4 regions of the Pseudoalteromonas sp. SG43-7 genome follow, and region 1 is predicted to be linked to each of the others. Evidence: predicted binding sites of a transcription regulator. Region 1 holds the regulator's gene; each other region holds the start of a gene.
What was found. Region 1 encodes LexA, which represses DNA repair genes until DNA is damaged. Its sites were predicted from a motif close to TACTGTATNNNNATACAGTA; they were not measured.

Region 1 (5,901 bases):
AGCACCATCCCACACTTTGGCGGGCACTTTATCGCCGCCTCGTGCACACTTAAATACTACAACCACAAATAACAATTGTGATAAACCAAAAGCAAAGCCACCAATACTAATAATCGCGTTAAAGTCTGCAAATTGCAGTGCGTAGTCAGGAATCCGGCGCGGCATACCGGCCAAACCAACAAAGTGCATAGGGAAAAACAATACATTCACGCTCACTAACGACAACCAAAAATGCCATTTAGCCAAGGTGATATTGAACATATTTCCCGTCCATTTTGGCAGCCAATAATACGCCCCGGCCATAATTGAAAATATCGCCCCAGTCACTAACACATAATGAAAATGCGCCACCACAAAATAAGTATCATGGTATTGAAAATCAGCAGGAGTAATCGCCAGCATCAACCCAGAGAAACCACCTAAAGTGAATAACACAATAAACGCAATACTAAATAACATAGGCACTTCAAAACTAATCGAACCACGCCACATGGTGGCTACCCAGTTAAATACTTTGACCCCAGTTGGCACCGATATCAGCATAGTGGCATACATAAAAAATAATTCGCCAGCAACAGGCATACCTGTGGTAAACATATGATGCGCCCAAACTATAAAGCTCAGTAAAGCAATCGAAGATGTGGCATATACCATAGAGGCATAACCAAATAATTTTTTACGTGAAAAGGTCGGCACTATAGTCGAGATAATGCCAAAGGCTGGCAGAATCATAATGTACACTTCAGGGTGACCAAAAAACCAAAATATGTGCTGGAACATCACCGGATCACCGCCCCCAGCAGCATCAAAAAAGCTGGTTGCAAAATACTTATCAGTCAATACCATAGTCACAGCACCGGCCAATACCGGCATCACAGCAATCAATAAAAAAGCGGTGATAAGCCATGTCCACACAAACAGCGGCAGCTTCATCCAAGTCATACCTGGCGCACGTAAATTAACGATAGTTACAATCACATTGATTGCGCCCATAATTGAGCTAATACCCATGATGTGAATAGCAAAAACAAATAATGCGGTATTATCGTTACTGTAAGTTGTTGACAGTGGTGCATAAAAAGTCCAGCCAAATGCCGGGCCACCACCTGGCATAAACAGGGATGCCAGTAAAATAATAAAAGCAAAAGGTAAAATCCAAAAGCTCCAATTATTCATCCGTGGTAATGCCATATCTGGTGCGCCAATCATGAGTGGTACCATCCAGTTAGCCAATCCTGTAAAGGCCGGCATAACAGCACCAAATACCATGATCAAGCCATGTACTGTGGTCATTTGATTGAAAAAGTGAGGCTCTACTAACTGTAAGCCAGGTTGAAATAACTCTGCGCGGATCACCATCGCCATGGCGCCACCAATTAAAAACATCGTCAACGAAAAAATTAAATATAAGCTACCGATATCTTTATGGTTAGTAGTATAAAGCCAGCGTTTAAAACCTTTCGCAGGATGATGATGTCCATCATGGTGTGCAGCTTGATCATGTTGTTGCTCTGTTACGCTACTCATTATTTAGCCTCCGAAGTTGCATCAATCGCGGCTTGTATCTGACTCGGTTGAATTACATCCCCAGTGTCATTGCCCCATGCATTACGCTTATAGGTGATCACAGCTGCTAGCTGCTTGATTGATAACTGCTTGTCAAATGCTTGCATAGCGGTACCTGGGCGACCATGAAGCACTACATCAATATGATCTTTAATATCTCCTAATACTACCGGACTGCCTTTGAGCGCCGGGAAAACCCCCGGTAAGCCCATACCTGTTGGTTGGTGACACGCAGCGCAACTGGCCATATAGACTTGCTCGCCGAGTGTCATTAATTCTTCTTTTGGTAATGTTTGATCTAATAATGCAGCATCAGCAATTGCAGCGTTTGCTTTTGCCTGCTTAGCTTCGCTCAGCCAGTTTGCAAATGCTTGCTCAGATTTAGCTTCAACCACCACAGGCATAAAGCCATGATCCTTTCCGCATAGTTCTGCACATTGCCCTCGATAAATGCCCTCTTCATTAATTCTGGTCCAAGTTTCATTGATAAACCCAGGGTTAGCATCTTTTTTCACTGCAAAATCAGGCACCCACCAAGAATGAATAACGTCGTCTGAGGTCATTAAAAATCGTACTTTTTGATTAATTGGCAACACCAAAGGTTTATCAACCTCTAGTAAATAGGTGCTTGATTTATCTGCTTGGTTGGTAATTTGTTCTTGCGGGGTAGCTAAAATAGAGTAAAAAGAAACATCTTCTCCCATATACTCATAATGCCACTTCCATTGAGAACCAGTAATTTTAATGGTGAGATCAGCCTTACTGGCGTCTTCCATCGAAATTAAGGTTTTAGTGGCGGGAACAGCCATGGCAATTAAAATCACAAATGGGATTGCCGTCCAAAGGATTTCAACTTTAGTACTTTCATGAAATTGGGCTGGTTTTGCCCCTTTAGATTTACGGTGGTGGATCAGTGCCCAAAACATCACGGCGAACACGATGACCCCAATCACACAACATATAATAAATATTGTCATGTGCAGCTGATAAACATCATTACTTATATCTGTTACGCCCTTACGCATATTAAACTGGCTATTAGCCAATACTTGCTGCGGTAGAACAAACAATATAAGCCACAAGGTAGAGCTCAATTTACCCATGTGACGGCTCCTTTAAATGCTATTGCAAAACGCAAAGCGAAAAGGCGGCACAGCTTTATTCGCGCCAATTCGTTATTTTTTATTGTTACTGAATATTAACGCAACCCTAAATTATGCTATTGAGCAAAATTGTTAGACTTTTAAAGTAGCTGTTAACACAGTGTATTAACCAATTAGTTAAAAAATGAACAATTAGCAAGTTTTAAGAGCAATTAAATTCTTTTTTGGTGCATAAATAACAGCTAAAAATCAGCGCGTTATTTTGTAATTAGGGATAATATTAGAGGGCTAAAAGTAGCTGGTAAGTAGATTTGATAGGGCTTAGGACGCTATAGCTAAGTATAAAATCTAGCCATTAAAGCGGTAAAAAATTAAATGCACCAAACTTCACCAATTTGGTGCAAAATATAGATCAAAAAATTTACATCCAATCAGCGTTGCGGATCACCCCAACAGCCAACCCTTCAATATTGAAAGATTCATGTTCAAGATCCACTTCAATCGGTGAAAATTCATCATTTTCAGCATGTAAAAAAACTTTTTTACCTGCTTTTTCAAGGCGTTTTACTGTTACATCGTCATCAACACGGGCAACCACCACTTGGCCATTTTCAGCAACTTGAGTGCTGTGTACTGCCAATAAATCGCCATCCATAATACCAATGTCTTTCATACTCATGCCTTGCACACGCAGTAAAAAATCAGCAGCCGGTTTAAACAAGAGTGGATCTATTTTGCAATGACTTTCAACATGCTGCTCTGCCAAAATAGGCTCACCAGCGGCAACTCTGCCTATTAGAGGTAAACCAAGTTGTTCCGGCTCATCCTCTTCAACTAACTGAATACCTCGACTAGCACCGGGCTTCATTTTAATAACGCCCTTTTTCGCTAATGCCTTTAAATGTTCTTCCGCTGCATTAGCACTTTTAAAACCTAACGTTTGCGCAATCTCAGCACGGGTTGGCGGCATACCGGTATCTTTAATAAAAACTTTAATAAGTTCGAGAATTTGAGCTTGGCGATTCGTTAATGGGCGCATACAACTGGTTTTCCATACAGTACATTTAACTGTAAGTATATACAGTTATCTGAAAATCGCAAATATAAATTGGCTTAAAATCGCGCCGTTAATAACAAGCTCATACTATTTAAACCACTTCCAGAATCTAGCGCAGATCCAAGACCAAACTTTAATGCTACATGTTGATTAAACCAATATTGCGTTTGCAGTTCATAGTTGTCTTTTAGATTTTTCTGATTACGAATATTAGCAACGACTCCCACTGACCATGCTTGATTTACATAATAAACCGCCTGCCCCTGCACATAACGATAACGCCCTGCCAATTGCTTTAGCTCTAAATCCCAACCTTGATTGCTAACTATATTTGTCCAACGAACATAAGGAGCATAAGTCCATTCAACCGCGACTCTTTCATTATCTTTGCCAAACCACATATCATGGCGCTCTAAGCGACTGTAATATACATTGAACCCTAGTTGTAACTGCTCATTCATTTGCTTACCAACAGCGGCACTCACTAAATAATCAGTATTTTGCCAATAGCTATTATCTTCACAGAGGCGCTGCGCGCTGGCACTAATAACTAATCCTGCGGGACCATAGATGGCAGCATCGGTATTTAAATAGCTAAAATCATCATTAGCAAACCCACCAATAGCATAATTATTGACTTGATTTAAATACGCTTTTAGCTCGTATGGACCAGTCAACGATTCAAGATCTTGCGCAAAATATCGGTATCGTGCGCCTAAAAAAGATTCATCTAAACCAGCTAAATCGGTAAAACCAATATCGAGTTGATGTTGGGTACTAGCAACAGCCTGCGGCTGAGCAACAAGGCTCATTAATAATATTGCACCACATCCAAATACCTTTACTTTCATCCTTAAGATCCATTAACAGTTAGATAATATAGGTACATTTTATCTATTTTTATGATCTTAACTGTAGGAAAATGTTTAAAAGTGTAGACTGATTTAGTAAATAACTTAGTGAGGCAGGCAGATGAGTATTTGGTATCAACCGATCACCCTAGCACAATGTAAGCAACTTGATGACGGCATAAGTGGTCAAGGCACATTGATGAAAACCATGGGCATTGAAATAAGTGAAATAGGCGATGATTATTTAGTAGCAACGATGCCCGCGATCCCAGCTCATCATAACCCTATGGGTATGGTGCATGGCGGCGCAAATGTTGTACTTGCAGAAACGGTGGCGAGTTATGCTGCAAACTTTGCTGTTGATTTTACAAAGTTTTATTGTGTTGGCCAGGAGATCAATGCCAATCATCTAAAAGCATCACGTAATGGTATATTAACCGCGATAGCAACACCACTACACTTAGGCAAGCGTACATCCGTATGGGAAATAAAAATCACCAATAGTCGTGGAGAACTGTGCTGCGTATCAAGAATGACCGCAGCAATTGTAGAGCGAAAAGGCTAACTTGAAAGTGGATAAATTGTAATTTCAATACCTGCGCCAATAGCAGAAATACGCAATAAAGTATCGGCACTGAGCGCTTGATTAAAGCATTTTGGCGAAGTGCCTGATTCAAAGCCAATATCAAAGGTGCGCTTTGAGCATGATAACCACTGCTTTAATGCATTGCGTGAGCAAGATTCAATTAACTCACATAAGTGGTTAATCGCTTTATCTGGTGAGATAACGTCTTCATTAGACTCAATACGTGCTAGTTGACGGTACTCATCTTTATCGTAATGCAAAACCACAGCACTTTTTTTTAAGTCTGCAACTAACAAACTAATATCTTGCTTTGATTCAAGCTCTAGATCTACATTTAAAAATTGAATTTCCGACATTGTTTCATTTTTACCCTGCGTTAATAACAACGCAAACTTTAACCTAATTTTGCGTATATACCAAATCTAGAGTAGCCAGTTTTATTTTGTTGATGCGACAATTTGCCACATTGGCAAACTCAATATAATTTATAGAATACCGCACTAATAACAAACAGGTAGTCACTATGGATAAACGCATTTTTAAACATGCGCGTAAGTTTCACAAATGGTTAGGTTACTTATTAGCGCTACAAATTTTTGCATGGTTACTCGGTGGTTTAATCATGAGTGCTATACCGCTTGAAAAAGTTCACGGTAAACATTTAGCTGCGCGGCAATTAAATAACCCATTCAAACAAGCTGATTATCTAGCCTCAGTTGATAATATCGTTGCACAAAT
Region 2 (5,901 bases), on a different contig from region 1:
TGCCGGGCAAGTAGAGCATGAAATTGTTCAAAATGTAGATGTAATCTTACTGTTGATCTTTATGGTCGCAGGTATCTACTTTATGAAAGATTTATTACTCTATATTTTCACCCGCTTGGTGGTATCAGTTCGCAGCAAAACTGTACTTTCCTTAGCATTTACTATTTCTGCAGCATTTCTTTCTGCTTTTTTAGACGCACTTACAGTAATGGCGGTGGTCATAGCTGTCGCTATGGGCTTTTACAGTATTTACCATAAAGTCGCCTCAGGGAAAGACTCCACTAGTGAACATGACATTAACGATGATAACCAAGTACGCCCAGTTAATCGTCAGGAACTTGAAGAATTTCGAGCTTTTTTACGTAACTTATTAATGCATGCTTCGATTGGTACCGCGCTTGGTGGAGTCTGTACTATGGTGGGTGAACCACAAAATCTTATTATTGCAGAACGAGCAAGCTGGCAATTTGGGGAGTTTTTCTTGCGTATGTTGCCTGTTACTATGCCTGTATTCATCGCTGGTATTGTTACTACAATATTACTCGAAAAAACAAAAACCTTCGGTTATGGCGCAAAGTTACCAGAACCGATTCATCAAATACTTGCTGATCACGCAAAAGAGCTCGATAACAAACGCACTAAACGCGATAAAGTTAATCTGATGTTTCAGTCATTTATTGCTGTATGGTTGATCATTGCATTAGCTTTACACCTTGCCACGGTTGGCTTAATTGGCTTATCCGTCATTATTTTTGCAACTGCGTCCGCTGGTATAATCGAAGAACACCAACTAGGAAAAGCGTTTGAAGAAGCATTGCCGTTTACTGCACTGTTATGTGTATTTTTCTCAATCGTTGCAGTAATTATTGATCAACACTTATTTACTCCTGTAATAACTTGGGTACTGACATTTGAAGGGCAATTACAGTTAGTTATGTTTTTTGTCGCTAATGGCCTACTCTCGATGGTCAGTGATAATGTGTTTGTTGGCACTGTTTACATCAACGAAGTAGCGGCGGCTTTAAAAGCAGGACAAATTAGTCGCGACCAATTTGATTTATTAGCAGTAGCAATTAATACTGGTACTAACTTACCAAGTGTAGCCACACCGAATGGACAAGCTGCATTTTTATTCTTACTAACATCAACACTTGCTCCCGTATTACGTTTATCTTACGGGCGTATGGTTTATATGGCACTTCCCTATACCATTGTACTTACGGTTGTTGGTTTAAGCTCTACATATCTAGGGCTTAGTGAGGTAACTGATTTACTCTATCAATGGGGTTGGATTGAACACCACAGCGCAAGCTTACAAAGTATAGGAAGTTCAGGGCATTAAATATCCAAACTCTGGACAGTAAATCCCTTAACCCATATTTAGGTTAAAGAGTAAAAAACAAAGCTGCTTCGGCAGCTTTTTTATTGTTACAAATCATATTTATCCTTGCGCCTAGTTTAATGACTAAGTCATAATTCATCTACAAATTATAGATTGGATATTTTATGACTTGGTTAGCAAATTTAGCCCAACAGCGCAGTGCTTGGTTACTGCTCGCTTTTAGTGCTTTTATTTTTGAAGTAATCGCATTGTTTTTTCAATATCAAATGGGCTTAGAGCCATGCATTATGTGTATTTACCAACGTACTGCCATGCTGGGGTTATTAGCCGCAGGGTTACTCGGTGCAATTAAACCCACGAATGTAATATGCCGTCTAACAGCATTTTCTGCATGGGCAGTTGCCAGTATTTGGGGTTATTTAATTGCACGCGAACATATCGATATGCAAACTACCACCGATCCTTTTGCGTTTAGCTGTGAATTCGAACCTAATTTCCCATTACCATTGCACGAATGGATGCCACATTTTTTTGCTGCAACAGGTGACTGTGGCAACATCGATTGGCAATTTGCAGGGCTAAGTATGCCGGCGTGGATGGAGATCATTTTTGCCGCATTTACTCTGATACTAATGGCCGTTGTAGCAAGTCGTTTAATAATTAAAAAGTCGCTGTGATGATGGCATTATTTTCAAGTCAAGTAACGCAATTAAAATCGTTTAAAATACGTCAACGTCAGCAAATAATTGCGATTGCAGTGAGTATGTTAACTCCAATGCAAAAAATCAGTTTGCGTATTATAAAGCTGGTTTTATTGATCCCAGTATTTCTATCATTAGCGTATGTTGAAGGTTGGTTGTTACTTCCAGCTTTACTTCTGGCCGGGTTAAGCTACCCGTTGTTAACCACTCCAGTCGAAATTCAATTCTCTAAACGCTATTTAAGGCACGCTATTAAGCAATTTGAGCAGGGCGAATAATTCGCCCTGCTGATTTTTAGAATGTAACTTTGCCATCCAATTTAGCGACTAATTTTTCGCCAATACCTTTCACCTGCGCTAAATCTGCAACAGACTTAAACTTGCCTTGCTTGGTACGGAAATCAATTATCGCTTGCGCTTTTGATTTACCAATACCCGGCAGCTGAGTAAGCTGTTCGACTGTTGCTTGATTCACATTGACTAACTGAACTTTCTTCATACTTTCAGCAGTCTCTGTTTTAGTTACAGCTGCGCTACTAGGCAATGAAATAGCTAAGCCAAGCACTACCACTATTAAAGTTAAAAACTTCATGTTTCTCCTCCATGATATCCATACGTGGACTCAATTAATAGTTGATTTTAATGCCTTCACTTTTGGACTACCTCCAAATAAAGTCATACTAAAAAAGTGCGACTATTTAAATAAAGTAAAGTTGTACCTCTTTGTCAAATCCTAGTAGTAAAAAATAAAAATGTTCACTTGCAAAAAGACCAATAAACAATTACTGTACATAAAAACAGTAATCAATCAAGGTGAACTTGTTATTCACCAAGCAAATTGGCAGGAGAAATCATGGCTGTTGTTGTTAAATATGTTGTAGAGAGAAACGGAGTCGAGCGTATGACGTTTACTACTAAAAAAGAAGCTGACGCGTATGACAAAATGCTTGATATAGCAGAGTCGCTTGAGGTTATGCTTGAGAAAGTTGATGTGCCACTAAGCGAACAACAAATCGAATCGCTCGCACTTGAGATTGCTAAAAGTAAAGACGACTTTATGAATGTACTTAAAGGCGGCAAAGAGGCAATACAGAAAACACCTACGGCGAAAGTAAAAAAAGAAAATGTAGCGTCGATTAAAGCCAGCGCAGATAAAGAAGCAAGCTAAAAAATTACAAGTTAACTTACTAAAAAAGGGCAATTAATTGCCCTTTTTTAGTTATAAAAATTACTACCCGTTATAGCCCTCGTTCAACTTCATCAAATAATTCGGTGATCTCTTTATTTGGTGGCGCTGTTGATAAGCTCACTGTAATGATTGCAATTGTTGCAAGTATAAAGCCCGGTATAATTTCATAAATGATACTGCTGAGGCTCTCACCATTTATAGTGATTGGCGCGTATATCCAGATCAACACTGTCCCTGCACCCACAACCATGCCACTGATCGCACCTTGTAGATTCATTCGCTTCCAATACAAGCTAAGTAATACTAACGGGCCAAACGCAGCCCCAAAACCAGCCCATGCATTACTTACTAAATCTAAAATAGAACTATCGCGATCATAAGCCAAATAAATAGCAAATAATGCAACGAGTAGTACACTAATTCGCCCAACTAAAACCAGCTCGGTTTGTGATGCATCACGGTTTAAATAAATTTTATAGAAGTCTTCAGTCAAAGAGCTTGAACAAACCAATAACTGAGATGAAATAGTACTCATAATCGCAGCTAAAATAGCAGCAAGTAAAAAGCCGGCAATAAGTGGATGGAAAACCAATTCAGATAATACTAAGAATATAGTTTCTTTATCGTCAATCAGCATTTGATTTTCGATCATGTAAGCGGCACCAAATAGTCCAGTTAACACTGCACCAATCGCTGATAAAGTCATCCACGACATACCAATACGACGCATAGTTGGCATATCTTTCACTGACCGTACTGACATAAAACGTACTATGATATGCGGTTGACCAAAATAACCTAAGCCCCATGCCATTGCAGAAATAATAGCGATAGTTGAACCACCAGCAAACCAATCTAACATATTAAGCGAGTGGACTTCGCTCTCTTTCGGAGCGCTTAACAGCAAGTCATAGCTGGCATTAGCAAGTGTGTCTAACACTGGCTGGTCTAGCATCGTATAAGTAACAATAGGTACAGCAAGTAGCGAGACAAACATAATGCAACCTTGCACAAAGTCAGTCAAACTAACAGCTAAGAAACCACCAAACAATGTATAGAGTACGACGACTCCGGTTGTCACATAAAGCCCTGTTTCGTAACTCATCTGAAATGAGTTTTCGAATAATTTACCGCCAGCGACAACGCCTGAAGAAGTATAAAGTGTAAAGAAAACGATGATCACGATTGCCGAGATGACTCGTAATATATTTTTATTATCAGCAAAACGATTAGCAAAGTAATCTGGGATGGTAATCGAGTCATTCGCTTTTTCAGTATAGACACGTAGCCTTGGCGCGACTAAAAAGTAGTTTGCCCAAGCACCAAGTACTAAACCTATCGCAATCCAAACTTTACTTAAGCCAAATAGATACATAGCACCGGGTAAACCCATAAGTAGCCAACCACTCATGTCCGATGCACCTGCAGATAGTGCAGCTACAGCTGGTGATAAACTTCTGCCACCCAACATATAACCCGACACATCGGCGGTAGACTGCTTATAAGCGTACAAGCCAATACCTAGCATTACGATAAAATACGCAGCTAAAGAAATAATCATTCCAGTTTCCAAACTCGCCTCCAACTCTGAAGTTAAAACCTGGCTTTCAATCCTAATAATGACTCATAAATCAATACTATATAAAGTCATTATTGGTGTAAAAACCAACCTAGAACTTGACTATATCACGCAAAGGGTGAATAACTCCACTTACTGAGGTAGCCAAGTAATGATATAAGGTGGAGTTGTTTTTATCTGATGGTTAATTATTTAACTACAGAACATGGTAATTAATACTTAATTACCTTAGGATTAGATCGATGATGTATCAATTAATTAATACTATAGCATTGATATTCTAAATATAATTAATGCTATTTATGCTGTTTTATCTTATATTGCCCAAGTAATCGCTTAACTGATGTGGACCCGCTGTTTATGTATTTTTATGCTGCACGCCAACCAATTTTAGATCGAAACAAACAACTTGTAGGGTATGAGCTACTCTTTCGTGATGGCGTTGATAATGTATTCCCTGATATTGATGGTGACGAGGCAACCACTCGGCTAATTGAAGGTAGTCAATTCAATTTTGGTTTAGAAGATCTCACCGATAATAAACCAGCGTATATCAACTTTACGCTTGAAACATTACAAAAAGGCTACCCAACTCTGCTTGGTAAAGATCAGATTGTTGTAGAAATACTCGAAACAATTCAACCAGGGAAACGCTTGCTCGCGATCGTCAAAGACTTAAAACAAAAAGGTTATACGCTCGCGCTGGATGATTATATTCACCAGCCTGTATGGCGTCATTTTTATCCTTTTATTGATATTATTAAAATAGATTTTATCAATTGTGACGTTGACACTATCCACACCATAATCGAAGAAATTAAACCTTATCCGCATATAAAATTATTAGCAGAAAAGGTAGAAACCTACGAAAAGTATCAATTAGCATTAGATCTTGGCTTTACTTACTTTCAGGGGTTTTTCTTTTCCAAACCAGAAATGGTGCAAAGTAAAACCTTGCCGCCATCAGAGATAGCTCTTGCCGAGCTGCTTTATGAGACATCCACTGTTGAAGTCAATTTAAAGAAAATTACCGACGTATTTGAGCGAGATGTAAACCTCTCTTATAAATTATTACGTTATAGTAATTCAGC
Region 3 (5,901 bases), on a different contig from region 1:
CTCGTGCTGCGGCAAAGTGTTTAAAACAGCTGTGTAGGGCGTTAAACTGCTGTGCACAAATGAGTATTTTTTTATCGTTAAGTGTTGCAGCAGCAAGCCCTAAAGCCGCCGATTTTCCACGGCCACGATCTGCGCTGATCAATAAAGGGCGATTGGCTCTACCGTTGGCAGTTCTAATGATTTGCTCGATGCAAAATTGCTGTTCAGTTAGGTTTATTTTACCTGCTAGCTGGCTTGTTTCTGGTAACGTTTGCCAGCCTGATTGTTGGCTCAGGTGCAGATACAAATTACTCTGGAGTAAGCGTGCCAAGCGTTGGTTAAAATAACTCTGCTGTTGTTGTTGAGCAAATGATTGAAAGGCGGTCAGTGCTGGGTCACACCAATAGTGTAAATCATCAAGTTCTGGCAACAATACAATAAATAAACCGCCAGCCTGAACAGTGCCACTAAGAGCGGCAAATTTGTCTGGCACTAAGCCACTAAAACCGTCATAAATAACATGCTGAAATTCTTGGCCAAGAATTTGATGAGTATGTTCAGGCCAGCTACTGTCAGTGAGTTCGCCACTAGTTGATAATACCTTAACAAGCGGATGGCAAAGTTGCTTGAGTAACTCATTAGCCTGTTGATAACACCAGTTTTGTTCGCCAGTAATGAGTAGCAATTGCCTATGTTTAGCATAGGCAATTTGCGGTAGGATATTACTTATTAACGAGTTAAATGGCTTGTAGTCGTGCATAAACAGTTACTAACCACTTACTACCAAAGTCATCAAAATTCACTTGTACGCGAGATTGAGCGCCACTGCCTTCGTAATTAATGACCGTTCCCATACCAAATTTTGCATGTAATACGTGTTGTCCTAAGCTAAAGCCACTTTCTTCAAATACGGCATGACTAACTGATGAGCTAAATCGTCCTGCTGCGGGTGGTCGCGATACTTGAGTTTTAATACGAATTTCTTCAATACAATCTTCAGGCATTTCACGTAAAAAGCGTGATGGACTGTGGTACTTTTCTTGACCATAAAGACGGCGGCTCTCGGCATGGCTAATATAGAGTTTTTCCATCGCACGAGTCATCCCGACATAACAAAGACGACGCTCTTCTTCTAACCGACCTGATTCTTCATTACTTTGTTGAGATGGGAACATGCCTTCTTCAACACCAACCATAAATACGAGTGGAAACTCTAAGCCTTTCGCTGAGTGCAACGTCATCATTTGCACTGCATCTTCATGTTCTTCAGCTTGGCCATCACCTGATTCCAGTGAGGTATAAGCCAAGAATCCTTGCAGTGGTGAGCTAAACTCTTCATCTTCCGGGAGTTCGTATTGGCCACAGGCGCTGATCAGCTCTTCTAAGTTTTCTACCCGAGCGCGGCCCTTTTCGCCTTTTTCTGCTTGATACATCGCCATTAAACCAGATGTTTGAATAGCGTATTTCGCTTGCTCTTCTAAAGTGAGATCACCAATTTTATCTTCAATATGTTCTACCAGTTCAACAAACTTAGTAACAACCGTCGCCGCACGTCCTGATAAATGTTGTTGTTCTACGATGGCTTTGGCGGCGTACCATAATGGTAATGATTCGCTACGCGCACAATCGCGAATATGGCTTAAGGTCTTATCGCCAATGCCACGAGCAGGAGTGTTAATCACTCGCTCAAATGCAGCATCATCCTGACGATTACCTACGAGCCGTAAATATGCCAGTGCATCTTTAATTTCCTGACGTTCAAAGAAGCGCATACCGCCGTAAATTCGGTACTTCAAGCCTTCTTGTAACATCGCTTCTTCAAGTACCCGCGATTGCGCGTTACTACGATATAAAATCGCCGCATCTTGTAGGGCATTACCAGCGTTTAACCAGCTGCGTAATTTGCTGCTTACAAAGCGCGCTTCGTCTAATTCGTTAAAAGCGGCATAAACAGAAATAGGTTCACCATCATTGCCATCAGTCCAGAGGCTTTTACCCATTCGGTCTGAGTTATTTTGAATAAGTGCATTAGACGCTTTTAGAATCGTGGCAGTAGAGCGATAGTTTTGTTCAAGGCGAATAGTTTCGGCTTTAAAATCGGTCAAAAAGCGCTTAATGTTTTCAATTTTAGCACCACGCCAACCGTAAATACTTTGGTCATCATCACCTACGATCATGATGCTGTTGGTATCGCCGGCTAATAATTTAAGCCATGCATATTGAATGGTGTTGGTATCTTGAAACTCGTCTACTAGCATATGGGCAAAACGTTGCTGGTAGTGACGTAGTAAGGTTGGATTATTTTTTAGTACTTCAAAACTACGTAATAAGATTTCGGCAAAATCAACTAATCCTGCTCGATCACATGCTTCTTGATAAGCGGTGTAAACTTTAAGCATCATTTGTTCGTTGATGTCGTAAGCTTGGATATCTTTGGGGCGCAGACCTTCATCTTTCTTGGCGCTGATATACCAGCCAAACTGTTTTGCAGGCCATTTTTTGTCATCAATATTCATGGCTTTTAATAAGCGTTTGATCATTCTAAGTTGATCATCAGAGTCTAAAATTTGAAACGCTTCTGGTAAGTTTGCTTCGCGATGGTGGGCGCGCAATATACGGTGTGATAAGCCATGGAAAGTACCAATCCACATACCACCTACTGGTGCTTGAAGGGCTTGTTCAACGCGCGTGCGCATTTCTTTAGCTGCTTTATTGGTAAAGGTTACTGCAAAAATACTATAAGCGGAGGCTTGCTCAACCTGCATTAACCATGCGATACGATGAACGAGTACTCGAGTTTTCCCAGAGCCTGCGCCAGCAAGCACCAGCATATTTTGGAGTGGGGCTGCAACTGCATCCCGTTGTTTATCATTTAAACCGTCGAGTAATTCTGAAACGTCCATCATCACGCCTTTTCAATCAATATTAAAAGCAGTATAACAGGTGTTTTTGTTAGGCTAAATAAAATACTGTTTTTATAACCAGTTAATTTAATACATAGTCTAAAGGCTTTAAAAACTTAATGATTCATTTATAGTCATTTTTTAGCTAAGCTAGATCAATGGTGTGAAGTGATATCGCCAATTTGACTTATATTTAGTAAAAATCACGATTTTAGCTAGTTCTTTGTATTACTGTTGATTTTAAAGTATTGATTTTTAATAACTAAATAATTGGCATGAAGAATGTAAGTAGATAAGAATAAAATTAAATTAATAATTGAGGTTAACATGGCAGAGCAAGGTTCAGGCGGTAATGTTATCGCAGCGATTTGTAATATATTTTTCCCAGGTTTAGGGCAGTTAGTTCAAGGCCGGATCATGGCGGCAATTGGTTTCTTCCTAGCGTGGGTTATTAGTGGCGCGCTTATTTATGTTGCGATTGGTTTTATATTACTGCCGATCGTCTATATTTGGGCAATCATTGATGCCGCGCGGTTTAGATCTTATCGGTAGCTGTATCACTTCAAAGAATAGCGCTTTTTAGCGCTATTTTTGTCACTGGCTTTATTTATTCATAGCTGACTAGGGTATAATCCCGATCATTAGTTGTATTTAGGGAACCTTATGGAATACCAGTTTATACGTGATCCAATCAGTGGCTTACGTATCAAAATTAGCAGTGAACATGCTGTTATTGGCCGTTGGCTTAATGAAGAAATCGGTAAAGATAAAATCGCCATGGTGCAGGCTTTAATCGCCTCAGTATCAAGTAGTTTTGAGCCGTTAACGCTACAGGGCCAAGAAATTGATTTGATTTTAAATAAAGATGAAGCCATTTTTGAAGCCCATGCCTTGCATCAAGACTCTGAAGATTTATTTGCTTATCAAGACGATGAACTGATGCTTGAAGAAAATGGTTTAAGTAGCGGCTGTGGTTTTGAAGATTTTGTAGACCTGATTAATTCATGGCAAGAATTTACTACAGGCAGGTAGCCGTCAGTTTTCAGTTAGCAAAATATCCTCGGGTGCCGCGTAATGAAATGCCCTTAGCTATATTGGCAATATTTGTGTTAGCGACCTCTGCGTATTAACCACAATCAGTACGTAGAATCGATTTCATCGAAGAGTATTTATCTGTATTATTACGGCAATTAAAATAGTAACTGGAAGAGATATGTCTGCCAATTTAAACAAACTAGTGGTGATGCTAGAAATGCAAAATGCCATGAACACCAAAGTTCATGATCAATGGTTTAGCCAAGGCTTTGAATGGTATCGCGCTATTTGGGTTGAATGCGCTGAAATGCTTGATCATTACGGTTGGAAATGGTGGAAAAAGCAAACTCCAGATACCGAGCAAGTTATTTTAGAATTGGTTGATATTTTTCACTTCGGTTTATCGTTACGAATTGATGGTGAGACCAGTTATTTAGAGCTTGCTAAGCAGTTGGAACAACAGTTAAGTGCACCGCAACAAGCTGATGATTTCAAACAAACGTTAGAAATTCTCGCCGCGTCAGCCGTCGCTGAGAAAACCTTTAATGCCGCAGCCTTCGCTGGATGTATGGCGCAAATAGGTATGGATATTGATGATTTATATCGAGGCTATGTAGGTAAAAATACGCTTAATTTTTTCCGCCAAGATCATGGTTATAAAGATGGTAGCTACATTAAAGAATGGCATGGCAAAGAAGATAACGAGCATTTAGTTGAGGTCGTTAAAAGCCTGAATACGGAACATGCTGATTTTGCAAAGCTTGTATATCAAGGCTTAGAGGCTCGCTACCCTAAAAATTAAGGCAGCATGTCACGAAAATCAGTGACGCTCAAATAGTCACTGATTTCATTGTGCGGTTGTTTACTATCTGGGTTTGCAACCGCCAATAAATGGCCAATACCATATTCTTTTGCGGCGTTTAGTACCGCTAAACTGTCGTCAACGAACAGCGTACGCTGCTTATCAAAACCTAAATCGAGTTGTACTTGCTGCCATAAGCTTTGCTGCTCTTTACTCACACCATATTGATGAGTCGACACCACACCATCTAAATAGTTATCAATATTGGTTTTTTCAAACTTGAGCATGACACTTTCCGGGTGTGCGTTGGTAAGTAAAATCAACTCTTTACCCGCTTTTCGCAACGATGTTAAAAATGCTGGTACATCCTCACGCATTTTAATGAGGTGCTGATGCTGATATTTTAGCTCCATAATAGGTAAATTAAGTTGTTGTTCCCAGTAATCTAAGCAATACCATTGGATTTGACCGCTAACGGCTTGATAGCGTTTTAATATATCCGCTTGGGCTTGTGCCAAACTAATATTCTTTGCGATAGCGAGTTGCTCAGGGATCACTGTCAGCCAAAAGTGATTATCAAAATGGAGATCGAGCAAAGTGCCATCCATATCTAGCAGCACAGTATCGATTTTTGACCAATTTAACATAGGAATTTCATCTTATAGGGTTTATTATTGAACTAACTGCCATGATAGCAAATTAATGCCAATGACACAGAAAAAGCACCCAACACCACCACAAATTCTTCGCACCGAAGTTGTTGCTAAAAGCCGATTATTTACGGTGGAATCACTTGAATTAAAATTTTCAAATGACGAACAGCGTCAATACGAACGGATCCGCGGCGGTGGCCGAGGGGCTGTAATGATAGTGCCATTAACAGCTGATAATGAATTACTGTTAGTACGAGAATATTGTGCTGGCACTAATGATTATCAACTAGGCTTCCCAAAAGGCTTAATTGATCCTGGTGAAACACCAGAACAAGCAGCAAACCGAGAATTAAAAGAAGAAGTTGGCTTTGGTGCTGAGCAACTTCAGCCACTTAAAGTGGTTTCAATGGCACCCAGTTACTTTAATGCGACTATGCACATATTGTTTGCGCAACAACTTTATCCGCAAACTTTAGTTGGGGACGAGCCAGAACCATTAGTGGTTGTTAAGTGGCCATTAACCGATTGG
Region 4 (5,901 bases), on a different contig from region 1:
TTATTTCCCAGCTATAAAATGAGTAGAGTGGCTACAGATTGGCTACACGAAAGGCTTTTAAAGAAAACAACTTATATATAAATGAGGTTAAGTTGTTGAATTAAATGGTCGGTATGGAGAGATTCGAACTCTCGACCCCTGCCACCCCATGACAGTGCGCTACCAAGCTGCGCTACATACCGACGTTGCAAGCAATAGTACGTATATTTTTTCAAAAATCAATAAGCTTTTGTTTGTTTGAACATTTATTGCACGTACTGAGTGAAATAAATCATTTTATGAGGATGTTTAGTTATTTATCCAGTCATTGATCGATTTATACATCACATCTCGTAGTATAGGTTGAGCAGTTTTGTTAGGGTGTATGTTGTCGTTTTGCATCAGGCTATTATCAGCAGCGACATTCAAGATAAAAAATGGCATTAAATGGCTGTTTGTGGCACCGGCAATCTCAGCAAAGCTAGCGGTAAATAATCCGGTATAACGTGGCCCATAGTTAGGCGGGATGTGTATTACCATAATCGCTACTTTGGCATCAGCTTGTTTGCTTTTGCTCACTAAACTGGCTAGGTTTTCTTTTAGGCGTTTAATTGGAAAGCCACGCAGGCCGTCGTTACCACCAAGCTCTATAAGTACATGGCTCGGTTGAAACTCATTAAGCAGGGCGTCTAAACGACGCAGTGCGCCACCGGTGGTTTCGCCACTGATACTGGCATTGATAAGTTGGATCGGCGCTTGCTCGTTGTCGTACTTATCTTGTAACAGTTTAACCCAGCCTTGCTCTTGTTTTAAGCCGTAGGCGGCGCTTAAACTATCACCTAAAATTAAAATTGTGTTGTCAGCTGCCGCACTAAGTGGTTTGATTACTAATAGTAAAACGAAAATAAAACGTAGGATTGAATACATCATATGTCAGCGCTATCTCAATTAAATATCATTCAGGTTAAAGGTCTTTCTAAAACGGTTAATACCCTTGAAGGGGATTTGCCCATCCTCAGTGACATCACCTTTAATGTCAAGTCTGGAGACTCAGTTGCTGTAGTTGGTACCTCAGGTTCAGGTAAATCAACTTTATTAAGTTTGCTCGCAGGGCTTGACCAATCGACTCAGGGATCAATTTATTTAGATGGTGAGCCGCTGCATGAACTTGATGAAGAAGCGCGTGCGGCATTAAGAGCTGCAAAAGTCGGTTTTGTATTTCAATCATTTATGTTGGTACAGAGTTTAACAGCACTTGAGAATGTGATGTTACCGGCAGAGCTTGCTGGTGAAAAAAATGCCAAGCAACAAGCACTCGATCTTCTGGAAAAAGTAGGTTTAAGTCATCGTATTGAGCATTATCCGTCGCAATTGTCTGGTGGTGAGCAGCAGCGTGTAGCGATTGCTCGCGCATTTATTGGCACACCAAAGATTTTATTCGCCGATGAGCCATCAGCAAATCTTGATAGCAAAAATGGTAAGTTAATTGAGTCACTGTTATTCGAGCTTAATCAGCTTCATGGCACGACGTTGATTTTAGTCACACATGATGAGGCGTTAGCAGCAAAGTGTCAGCATGTGTTACAAATTGAAGCGGGTCAATTAGTTAAAAATACCAATGAGGCTGTGGCGAATGTGGGTTAAATTAGCATTAAAATTATTTAGCCGTGAATTTCGCCGTGGTGAACTCACGGTGATTTGTGCGGCCATAGCGTTGGCGGTATTGACGGTTTTAACGCTTTCTATGGTGACTGATCGCATAGGGCAAAGCATAGCGCAAAAAAGCAGTGCCTTTATTGCCGCTGATCGCGTGCTGGCAAGCAACCATGAATTACCGGGTGAATATTTAACAACAGCAAGCGAATACAACTTACAAACCGCACAACTCACTTACTTTGATACTATGTTGTTTGCTAATGACGAAATGCAATTAAGCTCAGTAAAGGTGGTGTCGGAGCATTATCCACTTAAGGGCGAACTAAAAGTTAAAAGCAGTTTAACCGGAGAGGTTGAAGTGGCCACGCAAGGGCCAACTGTTGGTAATGTGTGGTTTAGTGAATCGGTATTTTATGCACTAAATGTAAAAGTAGGTGATACGGTTGAGCTAGGCGCTGCGCAATTTAATATTGAAAAAGTATTGGTGGAAGAGCCAGATGCGCCATTTAATATTTTTTCAAGTAGTCGTCGTGTGTTGTTAAATAACCAAGATGTAGACAAAACTGAAGTGATCCAGCCGGGCAGCCGTGTTTTTTACCGCCAGTTGTATGCAGGGGATGAGAGTAACCTTACTGACTTTTATAGCTGGCTAAAACCACAAATGAAAGAAAACCAGCAATGGTATGGTGTTAAAGACAGACAGTCGCCGATTGCAAATAGCTTAAACCGCGCTGAAAGCTTTTTATTATTAGCGGGGTTATTGGGCATTATTTTAGCGGCGGTGGCGATTGCCGTGTCTGCAAAGCGTTATTGCGAACGCCAATATGACCCAGTTGCGATGATGAAAACCTTAGGTGGTAGCCGATCGACAATTCGCAAAATTTACTTACTGCATTTATCACTGGTGTGTGCTTTGTCGGTCATACTTGGCTTAGCCATTGGCTATGGTTTACAAGAGATAGCCACTAGTTATTTAGCTAAATCAATGAACAATACTCTTCCTGCAGCGGGTATAAAACCGTGGTTTGTGGCGATTAGTACTGGCGTTATCTGTGCCGTGATGTTTTCAATCAAGCCGTTATTAGATTTATTTGATATTCCACCGCTTAGGGTATTACGCCGTAACTTAGGCGATAAGCTACTAGTAAGTAAAGTGCATTTAGCGATGTCGGGCTTAACAGTCTTTTTATTAATGTGGTTGTTTAGTAATAACCTTAAAATTACCGCTATTTTGTTTGTCTCTACTTTAATTTTGATTGCAATACTGTTTGTATTATCTCGGTTAATTTTTGGCAGCGGACGTAAACTAGGATTGCGCCCGGGGAATAGTTGGTCATTAGCGATTGCTTCGTTGCAAAAACGTGCCAATGCTAATGCGGTACAGTTGATCAGTTTTTCGTTGGCAATAAAGCTATTGTTATTTTTAGTGGTGCTGAAAAACGATATGATCGCAGATTGGCAATCGCAACTTCCAAGCGACGCGCCGAATGCTTTTTTAGTAAATATAACCGAAACTGAATTGCCAGACGTAACAAGCTTTTTAGAGCAAAAAAATATTCAAGTATCTGAGTTCTATCCGACTATTCGTGGTCGCGTAAACGCTGTTAATGGTGAATTAGTTGCTCGCGAAGTCTCATTGCAAGACAACGAGAAGAAAGACGAAGAAGCACGCGCAGGTATTGGCCGTGAACTAAATCTTACATGGTTAGAGCAAGTCCCTGTGCAAAATGAGATCATAGACGGGCAGTGGTTTGCCGACAATGCCACCGCTGAAGCATCGATCGAAGAATCTATGCTAGAGCGTTTAGATGTGAAACTGGGTGATACGCTAACATTTTTGATTGGCGCCCAGTCATTTGATGCCAAAATCACCAGTGTTCGTAAAGTTAATTGGGCTACTTTAAAGCCTAATTTCTTTATTATATTAAGTCCTGATGTACTGGGTGATTTTCCTGCGACGTATATTTCATCGGTGCGTATCGAAGCCGATCAAAAACGCGACTTTAGTGAGCTACTACGTGCCTACCCGACAATCAACGCCATCGACGTTGACAGCTTTGTCAAACAAATACGTTCTACTATTTCGCAAGTATCGCTGGCAATTGGATTTGTACTGGCGATAGTGGTGATGTGTGGTGGCTTAGTTTTAATTTCGCAAGTGCAAGCAAGCCTTGGTGAACGGATGCAGGAAATTGTCATATTGCGTACCTTAGGCGCCAAAGGGCGGCTAATAAAAAATGCCACTTTATATGAGTTTTTATTGCTGGGCAGCGCTGCTGGTTTTGTCGCTGCGTTGGTCAGTGATGTGGCTTTATTAATAGTGCAACGTGAGATGTTTGACTTAGCAGGTAAGCTGCACCCGCATATTTGGCTTATTGGACCATTAGTGGGTGGTGTGTTTGTGGCATCACTAGGCTACTTTATGATAGCTAGAACCATGCGTAAAAATACCCAAGGGTTACTACGCTCTTTAGCCTAAAAGGTTAGCAATTAAACAAGCCCGTTTTTACGGGCTTTTTTATGCCAATAATGCACTGGTAATTTATACAGTGCTCTGGCATTATTAGCGTACTTAACTATTTACACTGATTGGGCAAGTATTGGCTATTATTTTAGGGATTGATCCTGGCTCACGATTAACCGGTTATGGGGTGATTGCCCATCAAGGTGCTAAATTTACTTATTTAGGCAGCGGTTGTATAAAACTGGCCGATCACGAGTTTCCTATTCGATTAAAAATGATTTATCAAGGGATCAGTCAACTAATCGAACAATTCTCTCCCGATCATTTTGCCATTGAAAAAGTATTTATGGCGCATAATCCTGATTCAGCTCTTAAATTAGGCCAAGCCAGAGGGGCTGCAATTGTTGGTGCGGCAATGGCTGAGTTACCGGTGTTTGAATACTCGGCGCGGCAAATTAAACAAGCGGTGGTAGGGCACGGTGGTGCCGATAAATCGCAAGTGCAGCATATGGTTAAAAATATTTTAAAATTGCCAGGCACACCGCAAGCGGATGCAGCCGATGCATTAGCCATTGCGATATGCCATGCTCATTCCGATCAAAATTTAATAAAACTAGCGGGCAGTGCCAGTAAAACCGTTAGAGGACGATTAAGGAAATAACATGATAGGTCGCTTAAATGGCATCTTAGTAGAAAAACAACCGCCAGAAATTTTGCTTGAAGTAAGCGGTGTTGGTTACGAAGTTAACATGCCGATGACGTGTTTTTATGATTTACCAAACATTGGCGAAAATGCCATTGTGTATACTCATTTTGTAGTAAGAGAAGACGCCCAGTTATTATTTGGCTTTAATAATAAAATTGAGCGAGCATTATTTAGAGAGCTATTAAAAGCCAATGGCGTTGGGCCAAAGCTCGGACTAGCAATACTTTCAGGGATGTCGGCTAAGCAATTTGTTAGCTGTGTGAATAACGAAGATGCCACCAGTTTAGTGAAACTGCCAGGTGTAGGTAAAAAAACCGCAGAGCGCCTGGTACTTGAAATGAAAGACCGATTAAAAGATTGGGGTAATGACTTATTCACGCCATTTAGTGATAATGCAGTTATAGAGCCCGCATCTGACGCACTTATTGCTAATAATGCGGCAGATGATGCAATCTCTGCGTTAGTGTCATTAGGTTATAAATTGGCGCAAGCACAAAAAACAGTAAAATCAGTGGCCAAGCCTGGTATGTCTACAGAGGTTCTGATCAAAGAATCTCTAAAATCAATGTTGTGAGTAAACCATGATTGAAGCGGATCGTTTAATAGATGCGACTGAACAAAGTAATGAAGATGTAGTCGATCGCGCGATTAGACCAAAACTATTAGCCGATTATACTGGTCAGCCCCATGTTAAACAGCAAATGGAAATATTTATAGAAGCTGCACGTAGTCGGGGTGAAGCGCTTGATCATTTATTAATATTTGGTCCGCCGGGTTTGGGTAAAACCACACTAGCAAACATTGTTGCCAATGAGCTGAATGTCAGTATTAAAACAACCTCGGGTCCAGTGCTTGAAAAAGCCGGTGATTTAGCCGCACTACTGACCAATTTAGAAGAAGGCGATGTACTTTTTATTGATGAAATACATAGGCTAAGCCCGCAAGTTGAAGAAATACTCTATCCTGCAATGGAAGATTATCAACTCGATTTAATGATTGGTGAAGGGCCCGCAGCTCGTTCCATTAAGCTCGATTTACCCGCTTTTACCTTAATTGGTGCTACCACTCGCGCAGGCTCGTTAACCTCACCACTTAG

Region 2: the regulator LexA is predicted to act here: its motif matches at 2,826-2,845, upstream of H5200_RS05215 (YebG family protein).
Region 3: the regulator LexA is predicted to act here: its motif matches at 2,947-2,966, upstream of uvrD (DNA helicase II).
Region 4: the regulator LexA is predicted to act here: its motif matches at 4,168-4,187, upstream of ruvC (crossover junction endodeoxyribonuclease RuvC).

The regions. Positions count from the first base shown of each region.
Region 1 covers NZ_JACJEY010000012.1:28,734-34,634, reverse strand. Annotated here, with positions in the region: gene ctaD (cytochrome c oxidase subunit I) at 1-1,527, opposite strand, end outside; gene coxB (cytochrome c oxidase subunit II) at 1,527-2,669, opposite strand; gene lexA (transcriptional repressor LexA) at 3,091-3,708, opposite strand; gene H5200_RS07430 (hypothetical protein) at 3,783-4,577, opposite strand; gene H5200_RS07425 (PaaI family thioesterase) at 4,699-5,142, shown strand; gene H5200_RS07420 (hypothetical protein) at 5,139-5,519, opposite strand; gene H5200_RS07415 (hypothetical protein) at 5,687-5,901, shown strand, end outside.
Region 2 covers NZ_JACJEY010000008.1:41,487-47,387, forward strand. Annotated here, with positions in the region: gene nhaB (sodium/proton antiporter NhaB) at 1-1,342, shown strand, start outside; gene dsbB (disulfide bond formation protein DsbB) at 1,507-2,019, shown strand; gene H5200_RS05205 (DUF6170 family protein) at 2,019-2,321, shown strand; gene H5200_RS05210 (ComEA family DNA-binding protein) at 2,338-2,634, opposite strand; gene H5200_RS05215 (YebG family protein) at 2,896-3,210, shown strand; gene putP (sodium/proline symporter PutP) at 3,281-4,792, opposite strand; gene H5200_RS05225 (EAL and HDOD domain-containing protein) at 5,171-5,901, shown strand, end outside.
Region 3 covers NZ_JACJEY010000051.1:25,783-31,683, reverse strand. Annotated here, with positions in the region: gene H5200_RS18500 (GNAT family N-acetyltransferase) at 1-739, opposite strand, end outside; gene uvrD (DNA helicase II) at 717-2,882, opposite strand; gene H5200_RS18490 (hypothetical protein) at 3,210-3,434, shown strand; gene H5200_RS18485 (YacL family protein) at 3,546-3,914, shown strand; gene H5200_RS18480 (dUTP diphosphatase) at 4,096-4,719, shown strand; gene yrfG (GMP/IMP nucleotidase) at 4,716-5,366, opposite strand; gene nudE (ADP compounds hydrolase NudE) at 5,428-5,901, shown strand, end outside.
Region 4 covers NZ_JACJEY010000003.1:142,042-147,942, forward strand. Annotated here, with positions in the region: tRNA gene H5200_RS02235 (tRNA-Pro) at 106-182, opposite strand; gene H5200_RS02240 (arylesterase) at 289-909, opposite strand; gene H5200_RS02245 (ABC transporter ATP-binding protein) at 910-1,623, shown strand; gene H5200_RS02250 (ABC transporter permease) at 1,613-4,114, shown strand; gene ruvC (crossover junction endodeoxyribonuclease RuvC) at 4,236-4,760, shown strand; gene ruvA (Holliday junction branch migration protein RuvA) at 4,762-5,379, shown strand; gene ruvB (Holliday junction branch migration DNA helicase RuvB) at 5,387-5,901, shown strand, end outside.